One region of the Lysinibacillus sp. F12 genome, then DNA from elsewhere that is predicted to be linked to it. Evidence: riboswitches for the same ligand, from Rfam matches in the RefSeq annotation. Region 1 holds a riboswitch; each other region holds the start of a gene.

Region 1 (5,095 bases):
TGTGTAATGCAAAACGTTTCAATAACACGTCAATCAGGACTTCTAACTGAATGACACCCATTATGTGCACATGGATTTCCTGAAATTTTTCCTGCCACACGACACGCAATGACGGCTCCTCGGCCTCTAGTAAACGGAAAATCCTTAATACTTCTTTTATATGTTGCTCACCCTCATATTGAACTTTTGCCTGTAATGTAGGGACAAGCTCATAGGGCAGTGATAGCAATTTACTGCCAATTCGATCCCCAATATTTGCCTGACTGAGCCCTTTAACAGCGAAGATTTCACCAGCCTCAACTTGCTGAACAGTTTCAAATCGACTGCCGTTATATAGGCGAATTTCTGTTACTTTTTCTGTGATATCTCCAAATGTAAATTCATCCCGAACATGTAACTTGCCTGTAAGGGCCTTGATGAACGTTAAACGTTGATGTCCATCATGGCGTATTTTAAAGACCTCTCCTTGAAAAGGTGCTTCTGGCTCGAAGTGAGTACCCGTTAGGAATGGAAGTTGAGCAATAAATTCCTCAATGCCTTCATCCTTCAACGCAGAACCTATAAAACAAGGAAAGGCATCCTCATTTTTAATCATCGTTTGTAGTCTAGTCATGCATTGGCGATGTTCCAATGTTTCATTCAAAAAGTTATCTAGCAGTTCTTCATCACGCTCTGCCAGCAATTCCATAATCGTGCTTGAAACATAGTTTTCCTGCAGTGGTTCATCTATGAGGATTACATGTTCTGAGAAATCCTTATGCAGCTGAGTCATAACAGCTCTCACATCTGCTCCGTCACGATCTATTTTATTAATAAAAAAGAATGTAGGGACATGATAGTTCCGTAAAAGCTGCCATACAGTTTCTGTATGACCCTGTATACCCTCTACAGCACTAATAATAATGATGGCATAATCCATGACACGAATGGCACGCTCCATCTCAGGGGAGAAATCGACATGCCCTGGTGTATCGATCAGCGTATATGTATCGTCGCCGATAGTCATGCGACCTTGCTCGGCAAATATTGTAATGCCACGTTTACGCTCAAGCTCATGATTATCTAAATAGGCATCCTGATGATCGACACGCCCCCGCGCTTGAATACTATTGGTATGATAAAGCATTTGCTCAGAAAAGGTTGTTTTTCCTGCATCAACATGAGCAAGAACCCCAATCGTCTTGTACATACTAAATCCTCGTTTCTATAGGTGGCTATGTTCTCATTGTATCAGAATACTAGCACAAATAATTCTTGTAAAATGATTCGTCTTTTTGTCGAAATAGTGCTAATATAATGATGATTGCAGATTTTGCAATTTACTCTGATTGCGAATTAACTCATGAACTGCTAGTCTATCAATAGAATGAATAAAACATATTGGTGCAAATGGCATTTGTCATTTTGCTTAAAAGGGAAATCGGTGTAATTCCGATGCTGTCCCGCAACTGTAAATGGGGAGTCTATACAGGATGCCACTGTAGTTTAACTATGGGAAGGTGTATAGATGATGAACCTAAGCCAGGATACCTGCCAGTATGTGTATGCTAACTAAGAACCACGAGGATGGGGATAGTGATAAAGGTAACTATACCGTTTTTTCACTATGCTACTCTCTTGGCGACAAGAGGGTTTTTTTATGCCCTTCCAATGATCCTGGTAGCAAAGAAGTCTCTGATTTCTTTCTATATTTATGACAACAAAGGAGAAAAGGACATGAAAAAATGGAGAAGTATATGGCTGGTCATGCTCATCGCGCTCATCGCAGTTTTAGGAGCGTGTGGTACAAAGGACAAGCCTGAATCAGCAACGCAAACTGAAAAAGTTGAACCGTCTGAGGCGACAACGACTGAGGTAATCATTAAAAATAATGGAACTACCCAAACCTATAAGGAAGCACCTACAAAGGCAATTAGCTTAAATCAGCATGTAACAGAAATTATGCTTGCATTAGGGCTAGAGGATTCCATGGTAGGGACTGCTTATTTAGATGACGAAATCTACGAGCCGCTTCAAGCAGCCTACGATAAAGTTCCTGTTCTTTCAGATCAATACCCAACGAAGGAGCAAGTCATTGATGCCGGGGCAGATTTCTTGTATGCAGGCTGGAAAAGTGGCTTTGGTGAAAAAGGTGTAGGAACACCAGAGGAGCTTGAGGAATTAGGAATTCATACGTATTTACATACAGCTTCTAATATGACAAAGCCAACATTAGAGGATATTTTCACTGATATTCGTCATATTGCAGAAATATTCCGCGTGGAAGATCGCGGCGAAGCATTCATTGAACAAATGACAAAAGATGTCGAAGAAGTTCAAGCTAAATTACCAAAAGATAGAGAAAATTTACGTGTTCTAGTCTTTGACAGTGGTGAAAAAGATGTATTCACAGCTGGCCAAAACTTTATGAATGAGCTGGTGACAATCGCTGGCGGTCAAAATATCTTTGGAGATGTGGAGTCAGGGTGGACAACCGTGTCGAAGGAAGATGCAGTAGATCGCAATCCAGAGGTGGTTGTCATAATTAATTATGGTGAAACAACGGCTGAACAAAAGATAAATTTCTTAAAAAATGATCCAGCCTTGAAGGAAATGGAAGCAGTCAAAAATGATCGCTTTGTCATCCTTCCACTTTCAGCGGCATCTGAAGGGGTCCGTGCAGCAGAGGCCATTCAAATTTTAGCTAAGGGCTTCTACCCAGAAAACTTTTAAAAATTTCGAGCTAGCAAAGTGCTAGCTCCTTTTTCTTAAGGAGCGATAACTATTGAACGCATTTCGTCAAAACATACCAGATAAAACATTTGAGACCCTTAATCAGCAAGGTGGATTTTCGCGATTAGCAGTAAGCCCTGGCATTATCAATAAGCATTACACACCAGCCCAATTTCAAAAAATAGCAGAAATTGTAGGAGAGAAGGGAGCCATTAAATACTCGGCTTCCTATAGCATATTATTATCGATTCCCTCTAGTGAATTAACTGAAGCTACCCGTGCCTTACAGGAGGCTGGACTGTTTGTTGCATCGTCAGGGCCTCATATTGTTATGAAAGCATGTGATTTTTGTGACGGTGAAAAAATGGAAGCAGTTCCTCAAACAGAACAGCTCTATCAGGCGTTGGATGGTATAACCGTGCCTGCAAGAATGCGAGTCAATGTGAATGGCTGTGCATCCGCCTGTTATAATCCCACATATGATGACATCGGTTTGGTCTATCAGCATGAGAGCTTTGATGTTTATCTAGGAGCCATTCCTATGGGGACGAAAGCACAGGCGGGTACTCTCTTTGCAAAGAGAGTAAGGATCGACCATATTGAAAATTTTTTGCTACAAATCATTCGTCTTTATCAGGACCAAGCTCGTTCCAATGAACCTTTTTATAAGTTTTATCGCAGAACAAAATCGAATGCGGATTGGGAACTAGTAAAAAAATCGATCGAGTAGCAGGAATAATACTTAGGGTGTCGAAATATTGTAGTAGAGCATAGAAAATGACAATACAAAGGAGCAAGAACATGACATCTAAACAAGGGATTCAACCAGAGGATCTTTATCGCTTGAAATCAGTGGCAGATCCACAGCTCTCACCTGATGGGACTGAGGTAGTTTATGTAGAGACACGTATTGATGAGAAGAAAAAGGACTATATATCTAATTTGTTTTATATGAATTTAAAAGACAAACGTCCTCAGCAATGGACATATGGTGACTATCGGACAAGCTCTCCTGTGTGGTCGCCAGATGGCAGTCAAATTGCTTTTTCTTCTACAAGATCAGGCAAGCCGCAAATTTTTGTGCTTTCGAAAACAGGTGGGGAGGCAAAACAAGTAACGTATTGTAAAAACGGTGCGTCAACGCCTGTCTGGTCTCCATGTGGAGAGAAAATTGCCTTTTCCGTTATGCTCGGTAAAGATGAAACTATTCTAGATAAAGTTGAAGATGACAAGAAAGAAGAAAAAGAACTAAAGCCGCTAGAAATCGATAAGATGAAACATAAATCAGATGCTGGTGGATTTACGGATATGGACCAGCATACCCACATCGCTATTGTCGATTTAAAATCTGGTGACTTAGAGCAAATGACAGAAGGGAACAAGCATTGCCATCTGAGTACATGGTCGCCCGATGGCAACTATCTTACGTACTTAGCAGATCAAGCAGAGGATTTAGATTTTTCATTTAATGCGGATATTTACTTATTAGATATAGAAACAAAAAAGAGTCGCAAGGTAACCGAGGGAATTGGCTCTTATTACCAAACATCATGGTCTCCTAATAGCCGCTTCCTTTCCTTCGTTGGGGGAAAACGTGAGTTTGAAAATGCCACACAAGCGAAGCTATGGATTTATGATATGGAACAAAATCTGCTCAACTGTGCCACAAGTGAATTTGATGCCCCTGTCGGTGACTATGTCATCGGTGATTTCCTGCAAGGGGTAGCAGCTCCACCTGTGCAATGGATGAATGATAATCATAGTTTCTACTTTCAAGTAACAGATCACGGCAATGCGGCAATTTATTTTGGTAATGTGGATGGAGAGATTTATCCAGCTATTCACGATGATCAATATGTTTATGGATTTTCATTAGATGCTCAAAATGACCAAGCAGTTGTCGCAATAAGTACGACAACAAATCCGGGCGATTTATATTACGTCAACTTAAAGACGGGTGAAAAAGAACGGTTGACAACCGTCAATGAAGAAGTTTTAAAGACGAGAGAGATAGCTGTTCCTGAGAGTATTGAGTTTGAAGGAGCTGAGGGCTGGAAGGTCAATGGCTGGATCATGAAGCCAGTGGGCTATGAAAAAGGGAAGAAATATCCTCTTATTCTTGAAATCCATGGTGGTCCACATGCGATGTACGGCAACACTTATTTCAATGAATTCCAAATCCTAGCTGCTCAAGGCTTTGCGGTGCTGTATACAAATCCGCGCGGAAGTCATGGCTACGGACAAACGTTTGTGGATGCAGTACGTGGTGATTATGGTGGCAATGACTATCAAGACCTAATGGCTGCAGTGGACTATGCTTTAGAGCACTATGATTTCATTGATCAGGATCGACTAGGTGTAACAGGTGGGAGCTATGGTGGCT
Region 2 (5,095 bases), on a different contig from region 1:
TTGAACATACGGCCAACCACGCATAGATACAGAACCCAGTAGCCAGCCGATTACTTGGCGTAGCTCCTCTCCCGATAAGGCAATCATTAACGAGATTAACGACCCTAAAAATGAACTAAAGATAACGCCCGTTAAAATAAGGGTTTCCATCTTTAGCGAACGGTCTACTATTCTAGCAAAGCTCATAACTACAACCATTGTAATGATTGCGCCTATCATGCTAAAGGTAGGTAAGGCATACAAGCCTACAACAGGTATCGAAATATTAAAAAAAATTGTCATGACTGCACCGACAGAAGCACCGGATGAAATACCTAATGTATATGGATCTGCTAGCGGATTTTTTAGCAAGCCCTGGAAAGCTGCTCCCGCAATAGCGAGAGCAGCCCCTACTAGCCCTGCTAAAAGCACACGAGGCAAGCGAATTTTCCAAAAGATATTGGCAGCCGTTTCATCAACTGACTGATTCCACAGCACTTCTATCGGAATATGAACAGAGCCTATAGCTACGCCACACCAAATGCTAATGATAAAAAGCGTACATGTTAATACATAGGCTGTTACTACTTTTTTCACTTAAATACCTCAGGGTAGATGGCTTTTGCTAACTCCTCAAGACCATCCGCTAAACGCGGTCCTTGACGGCTTGTTGTGCTTTCATCTACTTGCACAATGGCATTATTTTTCACTGCATTTATTGTATCGAAACCAGCACGCTTTGGTATTTTTGTTAAAATATCAGGTACATAGCTATATGTCACCACGATGACATCTGGATTTTTTGTGATAATTTGTTCTGCACTAATTTCATACCAATTATCACCATCTGCTGCTACATTTTTTGCATGAATCATCTCCAGCATTGCGTTCATAAATGTGCCTTGACCAGCTGTATAAATATTAGGTTCGTCAGAGGCCTCTACAAAAACATTCTTAGGTTCAACGTCTTTCACTTTCTCCTGTACTGCTTCTACTTTCGCCTTCATGTCAGCAATGATGTTTTCAGCCTCTGGTAATTTCCCTGTGGCACGACCAAGCTGTTCAATCGTTGTATAGGTTTCATTAAAATTCTGGGCATTTTTTACAACAAATACTTTCACGCCCGCCGATTCAAGCTGTGCAATGGCTGATTCTGAAAGAGACATGCTAGATTCATGTGCAAAAACGATGTCTGGCTTTAAGGCAATAATTTGTTCAATATTGTACTCCATGCCACCAACCTTATCCTTTTCAGCTACCTCTGGTGGATAATCGTCATTGTCTGTAACCCCGACTATTTCATCCTTTAAACCTAGGCCAAATAATATCTCTGTATTACTTGGAATAAGTGACACTATTTTCTCAGGAGGGGCCTCTAGAGTCATCTCCTTTCCAATAGCATCCGTTATAGTTATTGGAAATGTTGCCTCTTCCACCTTAGACGTTTCTTGTTGTGTTTGCTCCTCTGTAGCTGCGGACTTGTCATTTTTCGCCTCTTGTCCACAAGCTGCTAGCAACCCTATCGTTAAAAATGCCGATACTCCTATTTTCCAAAATTTCTTCATGTGAATCCTCCTTCGTAGATTTGTGCGTTCATGTGTTAGAAGTGTTCTTCCATCAAAATAAGACCCCTCATCTTCGAATGATGAGGGGTCAAAATCGCACCAAAAAACTGATACAAAATCCACCATCCTATCCTCGTAGGCTGTCATGTCTATGCTATAAAGGCAGGTCTCCTGGCTTGTGCTCATTACGTTTTTTCAAGCCTTCCCGAAATTTTCAGTGGCATTATTTGAAAAAACTCACACTTACAGTGGCGGGACCGCATCGGAATTACACCGATTTCCCTTTTCACTTTACATAAGTAAAGAACCTTTATAATATTCAGTTGAATTATATTATACATGAAATTAAAAGAAGTCGCCTCTATATCAAGGCGACTCCAAAGGTTGTTAGACAATTTCATCAAAATACTGTACGGTTTTCATCGAAGCACCAATCGGTCGTAATGACCAAGTTTGCTCTAAATAAACATCCGCAAGTTTTTCATATTTCCCACCAAATTTTTGTGCCCATTCAACTGCGATGACACTTTCATATAAATGAGCCATTTTTTGGGCAACATCCTTTGCTTCAAACGTTTTTGTAGCTTCATCGAGAGCACTAAAAATTTGTAATGTTGCCGATAGTTTAGTTAATTGCTCTTGAACGATTTTCACTAATGAATGGTCTGTTAATACTTCTAATCGCTCGCTCATCTCTTGAACAAACAATTCATGTGCTCTGTATTTATCCACTAAGCGAATAAGCTCCAACGCTAGTATATTAGCCGTACCCTCCCATACAGTCAACACTTGCGCATCCCTTAGTAAGCGTGGTGTTACAAAGTCTTCAATATAGCCATTCCCGCCATGTAGCTCAATTGCTTCACTTGCATAATGAACTGCCTGCTCTGCCGTTTCCTTTTTCATAATGGCAATATATAAACGATTCATTATGATGTCTTGTTCTGTCCCCTGACCACTTGTCACTTTGTCGTATAATTGAATAAGATCAAAAATCGTGGCTACTTCAACATGCAGCTTAGCAGCATATTTACCCAATGTATCCTGAATCATAGGGTACTGTGTTAAAGGTTTACCAAAGGCATATCGATTTGACACATAATGCTTCGCCTCCAAGAAGCCACGGCGCATAATACCAATGGATGCCACTGCATTACAAATTCTTGATAAATTAAGCGCCTCCAACATATAATAAATCCCTTTATTTGGATCACCAACTACATAGGCGAGTGCTCCATCAAACTCTACCTCACCAGATGGAACGGCTTTCACACCTAATTTATCTTTGAGTCGTCGAATACGAAGATGGTTAACCGATCCATCTTCATTTCGCCATGGAACTGCAAATAGAGTTAATCCTTTAGAGCCTGCTTGTGCACCATCTATTCGTGCCAACACCATTGCAACCCCACACATTCCAGCATTAGACGCGAAATACTTTTCACCATAGAGGCGGTACTCATTCCCTACAAGTTTTGCTTCTACTACATTTGCACCAACATCTGAGCCTCCTTGACGTTCTGTTAAAAATGTCGCCCCCTCATATAGCTCTAAATCGCCTGTTGCACAAACATGTGGTAAGAAACGCTGCTTAACTTCTTCCTCTGCATAATGGTCTAATAAATAGGCAGTGGCCATCGTTAATGTCACAGGGCAATAAAAACCGGGCTCTGCATGTGACAGTAAATAACCTTGCGCAAAGCTATAGACATAATTCCCCTTGTGACCTAGTTGGGGAATATCCTTATGCACATAACCAACAATACCCGTATTATATGTCTCTTCAATTGTTTTTTTGTAGCCGTCATTGACCCACACCTCTGAGACCTCTTCACCATAGGCATTATACCTTTGAAGGCGAGGCTCCCCTTGTCGATCGGTATGTTTCGCCCTCACGTCTATAGCGCCAGCACATAGCTCACCAAAGTCCGTCAATTCTCGATGCGCATAAGATGAAAATTCTTTACCCAACATCATTTCCAACACTTTCTGAAGCGTTTCATCACCTGTAAAGAAATTGCTTGTACGTGCTATTTCCTGTTGTAAAACTTTCATGCTATCTCACCTCTTGTCCTTTCAAAGATTGCTTTAAAATTTTGCCTGAGGCATTCCGTGGTAGCGCTTCCACTTTTTCAAAAATACGTGGTAATTTATACTTAGCAAGCCGCCCCTCTAAAAAATCTTTTAGAGCATCTTCATCAATATCCTGTTTAGCCGAATAAACAGCCTTCACTGTCTCACCCCATTGTGGATGTGGAACACCAATTACTGCCGCTTCAAATATCCCCTCAAAGCTTAAAAGGCAATCTTCTATTTCTTTCGGGTAAATATTGACTCCACCAGAAATAATCACATCTTTCTTTCGATCAACAATCCAAATAAAACCGTCTTCATCCATACGAGCGAGATCCCCTGTTTTTAACCAGCCGCCTATAAATGCCGCATTGGTTGCCACTTCATCTCTGTAGTAACCGAGCATATTACCCTCACCAAATAAAACGATTTCCCCTACTTCTCCTGCTGGTACATCTTCGCCATGGTCGTTAACAATACGTATCTCTGTACCTAAAGGTGCACGTTGACCAATACTCCCAGCCTTTTCTTCATGCTCCTTACCAAAAAGCAATGATCCACTTGGCCCCGCCTCTGTTAATCCATAAACACATGTTAAATTAGTTGTGCGGAATGACTGTTGAATAAAACGAACTTCGTTTTCGGATAACGGTGCTCCTCCATATACCCACCATTTCATAGAGGACAAATCAGCTGATTGCAATCTTGGCATCTGTGCTGTTAATAAATAAGCAACAGGTGCTCCAAAAAAATGGGTCGTTTTTTCCTGTTCAATGGAATCCATCAATAAGTCTGGCGTGAAAGTTGGTGTTAATACATTTGTAGAACCTACAAGTACACCTGCCATTAAGAATAAATGTAATGGTGCGGAATGGGTTAATGGCATCATCAGCAATATACGGCTTTCAGGCTTGACCTCCATTTCAACTGCAATCATTTGCGCAACCGTTAAAATATTTCGATAGCTAAACAATACGCCCTTCGGTTTCCCAGTTGTACCTGATGTGTACAAAATAGTCGAAGCATCATCCTCGTTTAACTGACATTCAATCGTATGAGCACTGGCACTTTGAATCATTGTTTCATACTGAAGCCAGCCCGCTACTTGCTGCCCTGTTTTAATTTTCAACGGGATTACGGCAATATGCTGGACTGCCGCAAAAATGGCTTCATGAGCAATAATTGCTTTTGCCTCAGCATGCTGTGCCACATACTCTACTTCTTGTAATGTAAACTTAGCATTGACCGGAACGACAATAGCACCCATTCGCTGAATAGCAAAATAGCTCACGACAAACTCTACAACGTTAGGCATAAAAATCAGAACTTTATCTCCCTGCCTTACACCCTGTTCTAATAAAGCATGACTAAAACGGGTCACTTGCTCATCTAAATCATGATAGGTCACTCTTCTACCATGACAAATAACAGCTTCCCTTTTTGGATACTTACGGGCATTACGTGCTAATAAATCGGAA
Region 3 (5,095 bases), on a different contig from region 1:
ATGCTGGAGCCTTGGATAAATGTCCCCGCTGCCATAATGACATCATCCTCGTAGCCTGGCATATAGGCTGGTTCTGGTGCGTAATGAGCATTTATTGGCGAGTTGGCTTGTATTTCCCGACAAAAGTCAATCATTTGCTGTGCGGTTTGGAAAGAAACCGATTGTATTAAATCTGTCCGATGTGCCTGGTAACTTGGAGATGTATTCATCCCTATTTCCTCCAGCATAGCTGCCGTAAAAATGGCGCCCTTTAATGCTTGTGATACAACATGTGGAGCTAGGAAAAACCCTTGATAAAAATCACCCAATGTATTTAATGTAGCTCCTGCTTCTGCCCCGATTCCAGGTGAAGTCATCCGGTACGCACATTTCTCCACTAAATCTGCTCGGCCTGCGATATAACCTCCAATTTTCGCTAATCCTCCACCTGGATTTTTAATGAGAGAGCCCGCCATTAAATCAGCACCAATCTCTGTAGGCTCTTGCTTTTCTACAAATTCACCATAGCAATTATCAACAAAAATAATGGCCTGTGGAGCTAGCTCACGAATCTTTGCACACATATCAGCAATCTCTGCTATAGAAAAGGATGGTCGCGTTGCATAGCCCTTTGATCGTTGAATGGCAATCACTTTCGTTTTTGCCGTTATGGCCGCTTCCACTCCTTCCCAATCAATGGTTTGATTATCCAGTAACTCAACATGTGAATAACCGATTTGATAATCTTTCAAGGAACCTGTATCTTTGTCACCACCATCAACAATGGATTGTAACGTATCATATGGCTGTCCAGAAATATAGAGCAACTCATCACCAGGACGCAGCACACCGAATAAACTAAGCGTAATTGCATGTGTGCCTGAAATAATTTGCGGTCGAACAATGGCGGACTCTGCTCCAAACACCTCAGCATAGACACGCTCTAAATTATCGCGTCCCTCATCGTCATAGCCATAGCCATTGGATGGGTGTAAATGATAATCACTCACTTGATGCTTACGAAATGCCGCTAGCACTTTTTGTTGGTTATAAAACGCCATCTCCTCCACCCTAGCATGAAAAGGTCTCACTCTTTCTTCTATTGTTGCCGCTAAAGATAGCGTCGATGCTGATAAATTAGATGTAAACGTCATTCTTTTCTTCTCCATTTCACAATTGTCATGCATATTATTCCGTAAACTTTATTCTATATCTAAATGGACCTCGATTATCCTAGGATTCCCTGATTGTCTACTTGTAATGAACGCTTATGACAGATGTTTTTCTTTATTTCATTAACATCTTATCAATTTGTATAGGTCCCTGTAAAACTTGCCTATTGTTTCTGAGTGAAATTTACGCTAAGCTAATGTGCGGACTTATTTCAAGAAGCGTATTTAATGTTTAATTTTGGCTATTAAATTCATAGATTTTGTTACTTACAGGATCTTTCAACTTTAGGAATGAGGTTCATTTATTGATAGAAGGGGTGAAAGGGATGGCTTGGGAAGTTTTTAGTATGATCGGTACAATTGCCTTTGCTATTTCTGGGGCAATTATTGCAATGGAAGAGGAATACGATTTATTCGGTGTTTATATACTCGGTATTGTCACTGCTTTTGGTGGAGGGGCTATTCGAAATTTACTTATCGGTCTACCTGTCACGACATTATGGGGACAGGATATGATGTTTCAAATTGCGCTTGCTGCAATTACCATATTTTTTATTTTTCCACATCATTTGATTCAACATTGGCATCGTTGGGGTAATTTTACAGATGCGATTGGTTTATCAGCATTTGCTATTCAAGGCGCACTCTACGCCGTAAAGCTGGATATGCCGATTAGTGCTGTCATCGTAGCTGCGGTCTTAACAGGGTCGGGTGGTGGTATCGTGCGTGATTTATTAGCTAGACGAAAACCACTTGTACTTCGTGACGAAGTCTATGGTGTGTGGGCTGCTCTCGCAGGGCTTGTTATTGGATTTGAAGTTTTTACAGGAGATATCTTCCTTTATATTTTATTTGCGGTAATTACAGCATTACGTATTCTTTCCTATATGATGAAATGGCGTTTACCTTTGCGAAGGTTGAATCGGGCATAGAGTCTATCATTGATAAAAAAAAACGAATAAGCGCAAATAGCTCTTTAACTATTTGCGCTTATTTGTTTTTCAGTAACTATTTAGCCAAAAGATTCGTTGCTTCTTCCAGCGTCACCATATTTTTCATCATTGAGCAAGCAGCATCTAATAGAGGAAAGGCTAGGGCTGCACCTGAACCTTCTCCTAACCGCATATTCATATGCAGCATCGGTTCCACTCCCAACAATTCAGCGGCTATTTTAGCTCCGGGTTCCTCCGAAGCATGAGAAGCTATGATAAAGTCCTTTACTTTCGGTTCAATTTGATAAGCTATAAGCGCAGCAATAGTCGAAATAAAACCATCAATCACAACAGGTTTTCGGTGACTTGCGGCAGCAAGTATAATACCAGCCATAGCCCCAATCTCTAGCCCTCCAACTTTAGCTAGTACATCAATGATATCGTTAGGATTTGGTTGGTTAAGCATAATTGCTTTTTCAATGACCGCTGCTTTATGAGCAATTCCTCCTTGACCAACACCTGCTCCAAACCCGGTTATTTGAATAGGGTCATAGCCAGTCAAAACAGCTAAGATTGCTGTGCTCGGCGTTGTATTACCAATGCCCATCTCACCTGTTCCAAGTAGGTTGGCCCCTTTTGTAATTTCGTCTGTTGCCACACGAATCCCCACTTCTATGGATTGAATAGCCTCCTCTCTAGACATAGCAGGGCCCTGTGCTATATTACCTGTTCCATATTTCACCTTTTGGATGATTACGTCCGCATTGAGAGGGATATCCTCCTTAACTCCAACATCTACCGTTACAACTTTGGTATTGGTCACACTTGCAATTGCACAAACACCTGTACCTCCCTTCGGAAAATTCAATGTTTGAAATAAAGTAACCTCTTGAGGATTCAGCGTCACGCCTTCTTCACAAACTCCATGATCTGCTGCACAGACAATCATCACCTTTTTATCAATCATCGGATATAACTGGCCTGTAATTCCAGATAGTTGCACAGCAATGGACTCCAATTTCCCTAAGCTTCCTGGAGGCTTACAAAGAATATCTATTCGTTTTCTTGCTTGCTCCCTACTATTTTTATCAGCGCCTTGAATGTTTTGAATCGTGTCATGTAATAATTGCATTGTCATTTCTCCTCTCGTTCTTCATGAAGACAAAATAAAAGCCTGTAGTTTATTGTCATGACAAATAAACTACAGACTTTTCCATCATCTATATTCTTAAAGCAAATAGGCAGGTCTCCTGGCTTAAGTTCAACATTTCATAGTACCTTCCCAGCAATGAGCTAGTGGTCTTCACTATTAAACTCCCTTTTACAGTGGCGGGTCCGCTAAAGTTTTTCACTTTATTCCCTATTCTCCCTTAATGGGCACCTAATGCTTATATTAAACTACTTTTAATCTACGACAGAGTATTTTTTCTGTCAATATTTGAATGCGTTACTTGTATCATTTCTTCGGCTACCTATTTTTTTCTAGCTCACTTAGCAATGTTGACCCTAATAATAGTATCGCTCCTATTAGTTGTAGTAGCGTCATTTTTTCTCCAATAAACATCGTTGAAATGACTAATGATGTCAGTGGATCTATATAGCTAAGGATGGCTATACTTTGCCCTTTCAGCTTTGACATGCCCCAAAAGAACAATAAAAATCCAACTCCTGCATGGACAATACCTAATACTATTAATAGTAAGACTGACTTAAAACTGATTGTCATGACCTGAAATCCTGTTGTCCCAAGTATATAAAAACAAAGGAAAAATGCTGCTAAAGCTAGTTGAATTAATGTATTTCCCGGTTCTTTTATGTTACCTATACATTTATTTGTAAATGTTAGAGCTGTGTAAAAGCATGCGGCGATAAGACCGTAGACAATGCCAATAAATTGTTTACTGTCCCCAGTGCCTTGACTTTGGACAATCAAATAAAGTCCGATAAGGGCTACACAGACATACATCATTTTTCTGCCAACTAGCTTCTCCTTTAAGATAATTGGAGATAAACAGATAACGAGTACTGGTGCAACATAATAACTAAGTGCAGCATTAGCAATTGTTGTTTCTTTATAAGCCTGAAATAAAAAAATCCAATTCCCACATAAGGCAACACTAGAAAGTACTAATTTCCACTTATTTTTGAGAATACTTCTTTTCGTAAAGCTTTCCTTTTTATAAATAAAAATCACTATCAAAAAACAAGCACCAATTAAGCTCATCCAAAAAGCGATTTCACTTGAAGATAAAGGTATATACTTGGCAAAAACACCAACTGCGCCAAAAATAATCATGGATAATACAAACGCTAATTTTCCGCTCATTACAATTCCTACTTTCTACGTATAAGTATTAACCTACACAGTAGAATCTATTGAAAATGAGCAAACTGTTATTGTATGCCTTACCAGTAGATTCTACTGTAAAGACATTGTTGGGGGTGCTATTGAACGAAACATACAAATCCCTCCTTCACCGATATAATTGTAACATATTTCAGAAAATTAAAGAGTATGTTTTATAGATAAAGGGAAAATGAATCACTAATTACTTCATTAGGTAAGGATAAAATTTTCTTTAAGGAGGAGTTAGAGTGCACGCAAGAGAATTAAGAAACGCTATTGCAGAGACTTGTGAAAACTATGATAGTCAATATGCGCAGTTAGTAAAACCGATTAATCAGTTATTAATGAATGTTGATGCTTTCATCAGTGAAGGAACGGCGTATGTCATTATAGAAAATTTGAAATTATATTATAGTGGAGATAAATACATGGCGGAATGTCACTTCGATGAGAGTGAAAATTTCTTACAGGATGGCATTGAGCTTCTAAAAAAGGGAGACCTGGCGAATGGCGCTTTACAAATATACGGTGCTGGTTTAAATTTTGCCAGTTATGCTTCAAAGGTTCGGGGGCAAAAAAATGTGAACCCGTACATGAACTTTGAAAAAAACTTTAGCCTCATCATGGACTCACTCCAAAAATAAGCACATGAAAAAAGAAAGAGT
Region 4 (5,095 bases), 250 kb from region 1:
CACCAACACATAGCATTGTACAACGGGGTAATCACGATTCGTTATGGATTCTATTAAATATCTACCGAGTCCAGGCCAACTAAATACTTGCTCTACAATGACAGCCCCACCTAGCAAATTTCCGAGTGTCATCCCTAACAAAGTTGATATCGGTATGGCAGCATTCCTCCCCACGTGTCGGATGAGAATGACCGATTTTTTTAAGCCTCTAAGCTGTGCATATTTTACATAGGGCTGCTCGTATTCTTCAATGATGGCAGAGCGGATAAACTGTGAGAACAATCCGATTGTAGGTAAAGCTAATGTGAAAGCTGGTAAAACTAAATGTGCTCCTGAACCTTTTCCATTCGTCGGAAAAATCCCAAGTTTTAAACTGAATAGATAAAGTAGGATAAACCCTAACCAAAATGTTGGAATGGAAACACTTAGGACTGTAAATAATCGAATGATTTTATCGATAAAGGAATGCTTATATAATGCACTCACAACCCCTAACGGAATACTAAAGGTTAAAATAAGGATAAATGCTACTAAAGCTAATTCGATGGTAGCGGGTAGCTTAGCAAATAGCTCATCACCAACGGGTAATTTACTAACAAAAGATGTCCCAAAGTCTAGCTGTAAAACGCCTTTTACCCATAGCAGATATTGCATGATAAAAGGCTTATCTGTCCCTAATTCTTCTCGTAAAGCTTGTATAGCCTCTGGTGTTGGGGCTATTCTTGCAAGTCGAAGAATGACCTCTGCTGGTTCTACTGGTACGAAACGAATAAACACAAAGGTCAGAATAGATACGCCTACTAATACAAATGGAAGTGTGAGAATTCTTTTTACACAAAACATCCAAGTCGATTCGTACATGTCGTCACTTCCTATTTCATCCGATGATAAAAAGAGAGTTGTCCTGGTTCGACACACTCTCTCTTTCATACTTAGTTTTCTTTATCCATTTGTGCATATGGAATGTCATACTCAGAAGCACGTGGTGCAAAATCCTTCATATATGGTTGATAAATAACTTGATTCGTTTCATACGATATTGGATAGAACAATGCTTGTTTGTGGAACATTGTTAAAATATCCGTGTATAGCTGCACGCGTTCTTCTTCATCGGTCCCGACTAATAATTGATGTATGTTAGTATCGATTTCTTGAGTATTTGGTAAGCCTAATTTTGCTTCATAAACACCACTAGCATTTGGTGTAGCTGATTCATTTGCAAAGCTATGTGGATCAGTCGGCGGTCCATTAGTTCGCCAGAAGTTAATATCAACCTGATCATCCATTAATTTTTGCAGACCGACCATCACATCGGCGCCTTCAATATTTAACTGTACGCCTATTTTCGCTAGCTCGCCCTGCATTAACTCTGCCATAGGTTTTTGAATGGCATCAGTAGCAATATAGATTAAATCTAATGTAAGGGGTTGACCATTTTTTGAACGAATTTTTTCACCCTTCTGTAGCGTCCATCCAGCTTCCTCTAGCAATTTCTGTGCTTTTTCAGGATTATATATAATGGGGGCTAAATCAATATTGGCATATGGAATTGCTTCCCAAAATAGCGTGTTAGCCACTTTTTCTGTACCATGTGTAATGCTTTCTACCATTTGTTCCTTATTGATAGCATATTGCATTGCTTGTCGAACCTTTAGCTCAGCTAACGGTCCAGACTGTGTATTGAACAGTAATGCTTTCGTAGACAGTGGCTCAGATGTAGCTGTTCTATATTTGCCACTATCTCTTAAATACGTATAGTTATCTAAACTAATAACCCCTCGCCCATAAATGACATCTAATTCTTCATTTTCAAAGGCTAACGAAATGGATTCCGAATTTGGGATGATTTTAACCTTTATTTTATCTACGAGAGGCTTTTCTCCCCAATAATGTTCATTACGGCTAAATAAAGCATATTCATCTTTTTTATAGTCGGTTAAAACCCATGGCCCTGTGCCAATAGCTGATTGAATGGAATCATTTGTCTTATCGCCGTCTGGGAAGCCATTATCCCCTAAAAAACGGAATGGTCTGACAAAGGCTAATTCGTTTAACACAGGGTAATACGGTTCGTCTAATTGCAAACGTATTGTTGATTCATCTACTTTGACGACCTCTTTTATATGGTTGACCATGCCCATCCAAGAATGCATGTCACGATTCGCTAATACCGCATCAAAATTGCGAATCACATTATCAGCATTAAAGGCAGTCCCATCCGAATAGTTAACATCCTTGCGTAAATGGAACGTATAAGCAGTTTTATCCTCTGAGATGACCCAGCTTTCTGCTAGCTTTGGCGTAATTGTCCCATCATCGTTATACGCCACTAAAGATTCATAAACCATTGCTTGAGCAGTCATCTGATTTGGTAAATATGTATGGGGGTTTAATGGGCCTACATCTAATGGCCAACCAATCGTAATCATTTTTTCATCTGTCTGTTCAGTTGATGCTGAGTTTCCTTTGTCTTTTTCCGTGCTTGTACAACCTGCAAGAAAACTGAAGGTCAAAACAAGCATGTAAGGCAGTAAATACTTCGTCCATCTCATTTTTTATCTCCTATCTCTATTCCCTGTTCATATCTACAAATTGAATAGAAAGAAGGCATAAAAAAACCTTATTCTACAAGAATAAGGACAGATAAACCTACAATACGTAAGCTACCATCCATCTCCCTATCTTTCGTAGATCATCAATGAATCTTCTTACAAGCAGGCATTCTGGCTTATGAATCATCATTTTGCTTCACCTTCCCAAGAAAAAACTCAGTGGTCATCGAAACAAAACTCCTCATTTACAGCTGCGGGACAGCATGGGATTTACACCCATTTTCCTTTTAATCGAACGAAAAATAATTTCATTCAAACTTGTAATGCAATATTTGAAATTAGTAATAAACATAACATGCTCAAATGTTCACGTCAATTTTATTTTCTGAATATAATAAACAGATACAAAAAGACCAGGCAGATAACCTGATCTTTGCTTAACTCCTTTTATCTCTCGTTATCTCGATATAGATTCCTTCACCTCCTGACGCAATAGTTTGGTAGCAGCCACCATATTAGCTAAAGCCGCTATTGTTTCTGGCTCTTTCCTTGTTTTTAAGCCACAGTCCGGATTAATCCAAAATTGATGTTTGTCTAAAACTTGTAAACTATCTCTCATGATGGCTAACATTTCTCCCTCACTCGGCACACGTGGACTATGAATATCGTATACACCTAATCCAATCCCTTTTGTATAAGGATGCACTTGAAGTGAAGAAATAAGCTCTCCATGGCTTCGTGATGTTTCAATAGAAATCACATCAGCATCTAGCGCACTAATGGGTTCTATGAAATCGTTAAATTCGCAGTAACACATATGTGTATGAATTTGTGTTGTATCTTTTACACTCGAGGTAGCAAGTTTGAAGGCATTGATTGCCCAGTCTAGGTAAGCCCCCCAATTTTCTTTACGAAGAGGTAGCCCTTCTCTTAGTGCTGGTTCATCCACTTGAATAATGGAGATACCTGCCGTTTCTAGTGCTTTCACTTCCTTACAAAGTGCTAAAGCAATTTGATAGGCCACATCTTTCCGAGAAATATCATCACGTACAAAGGACCAATTTAAAATGGTCACTGGCCCTGTCAGCATCCCTTTGACAAAGCGCTTCGTTAAGCTTTGGGCATACGCTGACTCTTTCACGGTAATGGATGAAGTCCATTCAACATCTCCATAAATAATCGGAGGCTTCACACAGCGAGAACCATACGAAACCACCCATGCTTTTTCAGTAAAGGCAAAGCCCGTCAGTTTTTCACCGAAATACTCGACCATGTCTGTCCGTTCAAATTCTCCATGAACCAGTACATCTATATCCATATCCTCCTGCAAGTGAATCCAGCGCTTTGTTTCCAGTTCAATAAATGCTTCATAGTCTGTATTCGATATTTGTTTCTTTCGCCAAGCATTCCGATTTCTCTTCACCTCATCAGATTGAGGAAAGCTACCGATTGTTGTTGTAGGGAATAGTGGTAAGGCTAACGCCTGCTGCTGTAATTTTTGACGTTGACTAAAATCACTATGTCGCTCAAAATCCTTTGTGGAGACGGATTGAACGGCTTGCTGGATCATCTTATTTTGACGAATCGGATGATTTTTTAGTGCTTCAATGGCTTTCATACTTTCTGAGAAATTATGACGTCGAGTTCCGTTTTGACCCTTTCTATATTTAGTTAGCTCAGTAATCTCTTCGATTTTTTCATCGGCAAACGCCAGTGCTTGTTTGAGAACAGGGTCCAACTTCTTTTCAAATGAAGTAGATATTGGTACATGTTGCAGGTTACTTGAAGGTTGAATCCACAATTCCTTAGCATCACTTAGTTTTTCAATTGCTTGAATCATGGCATTCGCTTCCGCTAGGTTTGAACGCCATATATCACGACCATTGACCACCCCAATGGCTAAAACTTTATCTGGAGGGAAACCATATTGTCGAAGTGACTCCATATTCCCTTTATAGCCATGTACAAAATCTAAGCCAAATCCTTGTACAGGCAGTGTAATTAATGTTTCATAGGAGCATAATGCTTCAAAGTATGTTTGTAGCATTAGTTTTGCTGCTGGAACTGTCATCATCAATTGAGCATAGATTTCTTGAACTAGCTTCAGTTCTGCTGAGTCAAGTGTCGTCACTAAAGAAGGCTCCTCTATTTGAATCCATTCGGCACCTGCATCTACTAATTCTTGAATAATCTGGGCATAGAGAGGTATTAAGGCTAATAAGTATTCGACCTGCGTTAATTTATTGTAGCCCTTAGTGAGCTTATAAAATGTATAGGGGCCAATAAGTGTCGGCTTCGCCATAATACCGAACGCTTCCTTTGCCTCTAAAAAGTCTGCTAATACCTTATTTTCTGTTAGCTGCAACGGTTGTCCTTCATACTCAGGAACAATGTAGTGATAGTTGGTATTAAACCATTTGGTCATTTCACTAGCTACTGCTGAATGATTTCCTCTCGCTACACTGTAGTAGGTATGTAAATCTACCCTTCCACCTTGCCAGTTAAAGCGCTTCGGTACTAAGCCGAACATTAAGGCAGTATCC

Evidence for each region. A riboswitch is a leader RNA that binds a small molecule or an ion and turns the genes downstream of it on or off. The one in region 1 is predicted to bind cobalamin.
Region 2: it holds a riboswitch for cobalamin, as region 1 does, so the genes downstream of both, AC3CH7_RS22015 (ABC transporter substrate-binding protein) here and AC3CH7_RS16125 (ABC transporter substrate-binding protein) in region 1, are expected to answer to the same signal.
Region 3: it holds a riboswitch for cobalamin, as region 1 does, so the genes downstream of both, cobT (nicotinate-nucleotide--dimethylbenzimidazole phosphoribosyltransferase) here and AC3CH7_RS16125 (ABC transporter substrate-binding protein) in region 1, are expected to answer to the same signal.
Region 4: it holds a riboswitch for cobalamin, as region 1 does, so the genes downstream of both, nikA (nickel ABC transporter substrate-binding protein) here and AC3CH7_RS16125 (ABC transporter substrate-binding protein) in region 1, are expected to answer to the same signal.

What each region holds. Positions count from the first base shown of each region.
Region 1 is NZ_JBYMLP010000003.1:426,779-431,873, forward strand. It holds gene AC3CH7_RS16120 (GTP-binding protein) at 1-1,189, opposite strand, end outside; cobalamin riboswitch at 1,365-1,552, shown strand; gene AC3CH7_RS16125 (ABC transporter substrate-binding protein) at 1,717-2,712, shown strand; gene AC3CH7_RS16130 (precorrin-3B methylase) at 2,765-3,442, shown strand; gene AC3CH7_RS16135 (S9 family peptidase) at 3,514-5,095, shown strand, end outside.
Region 2 is NZ_JBYMLP010000007.1:77,025-82,119, reverse strand. It holds gene AC3CH7_RS22020 (FecCD family ABC transporter permease) at 1-576, opposite strand, end outside; gene AC3CH7_RS22015 (ABC transporter substrate-binding protein) at 573-1,544, opposite strand; cobalamin riboswitch at 1,689-1,871, opposite strand; gene AC3CH7_RS22010 (acyl-CoA dehydrogenase family protein) at 1,932-3,599, opposite strand; gene AC3CH7_RS22005 (class I adenylate-forming enzyme family protein) at 3,601-5,095, opposite strand, start outside.
Region 3 is NZ_JBYMLP010000001.1:873,460-878,554, forward strand. It holds gene AC3CH7_RS04515 (methionine gamma-lyase family protein) at 1-1,133, opposite strand, end outside; gene AC3CH7_RS04520 (trimeric intracellular cation channel family protein) at 1,478-2,083, shown strand; gene cobT (nicotinate-nucleotide--dimethylbenzimidazole phosphoribosyltransferase) at 2,160-3,215, opposite strand; cobalamin riboswitch at 3,307-3,483, opposite strand; gene AC3CH7_RS04530 (DMT family transporter) at 3,552-4,409, opposite strand; gene AC3CH7_RS04535 (hypothetical protein) at 4,679-5,074, shown strand.
Region 4 is NZ_JBYMLP010000003.1:679,885-684,979, forward strand. It holds gene nikB (nickel ABC transporter permease) at 1-861, opposite strand, end outside; gene nikA (nickel ABC transporter substrate-binding protein) at 933-2,552, opposite strand; cobalamin riboswitch at 2,697-2,889, opposite strand; gene metE (5-methyltetrahydropteroyltriglutamate--homocysteine S-methyltransferase) at 3,010-5,095, opposite strand, start outside.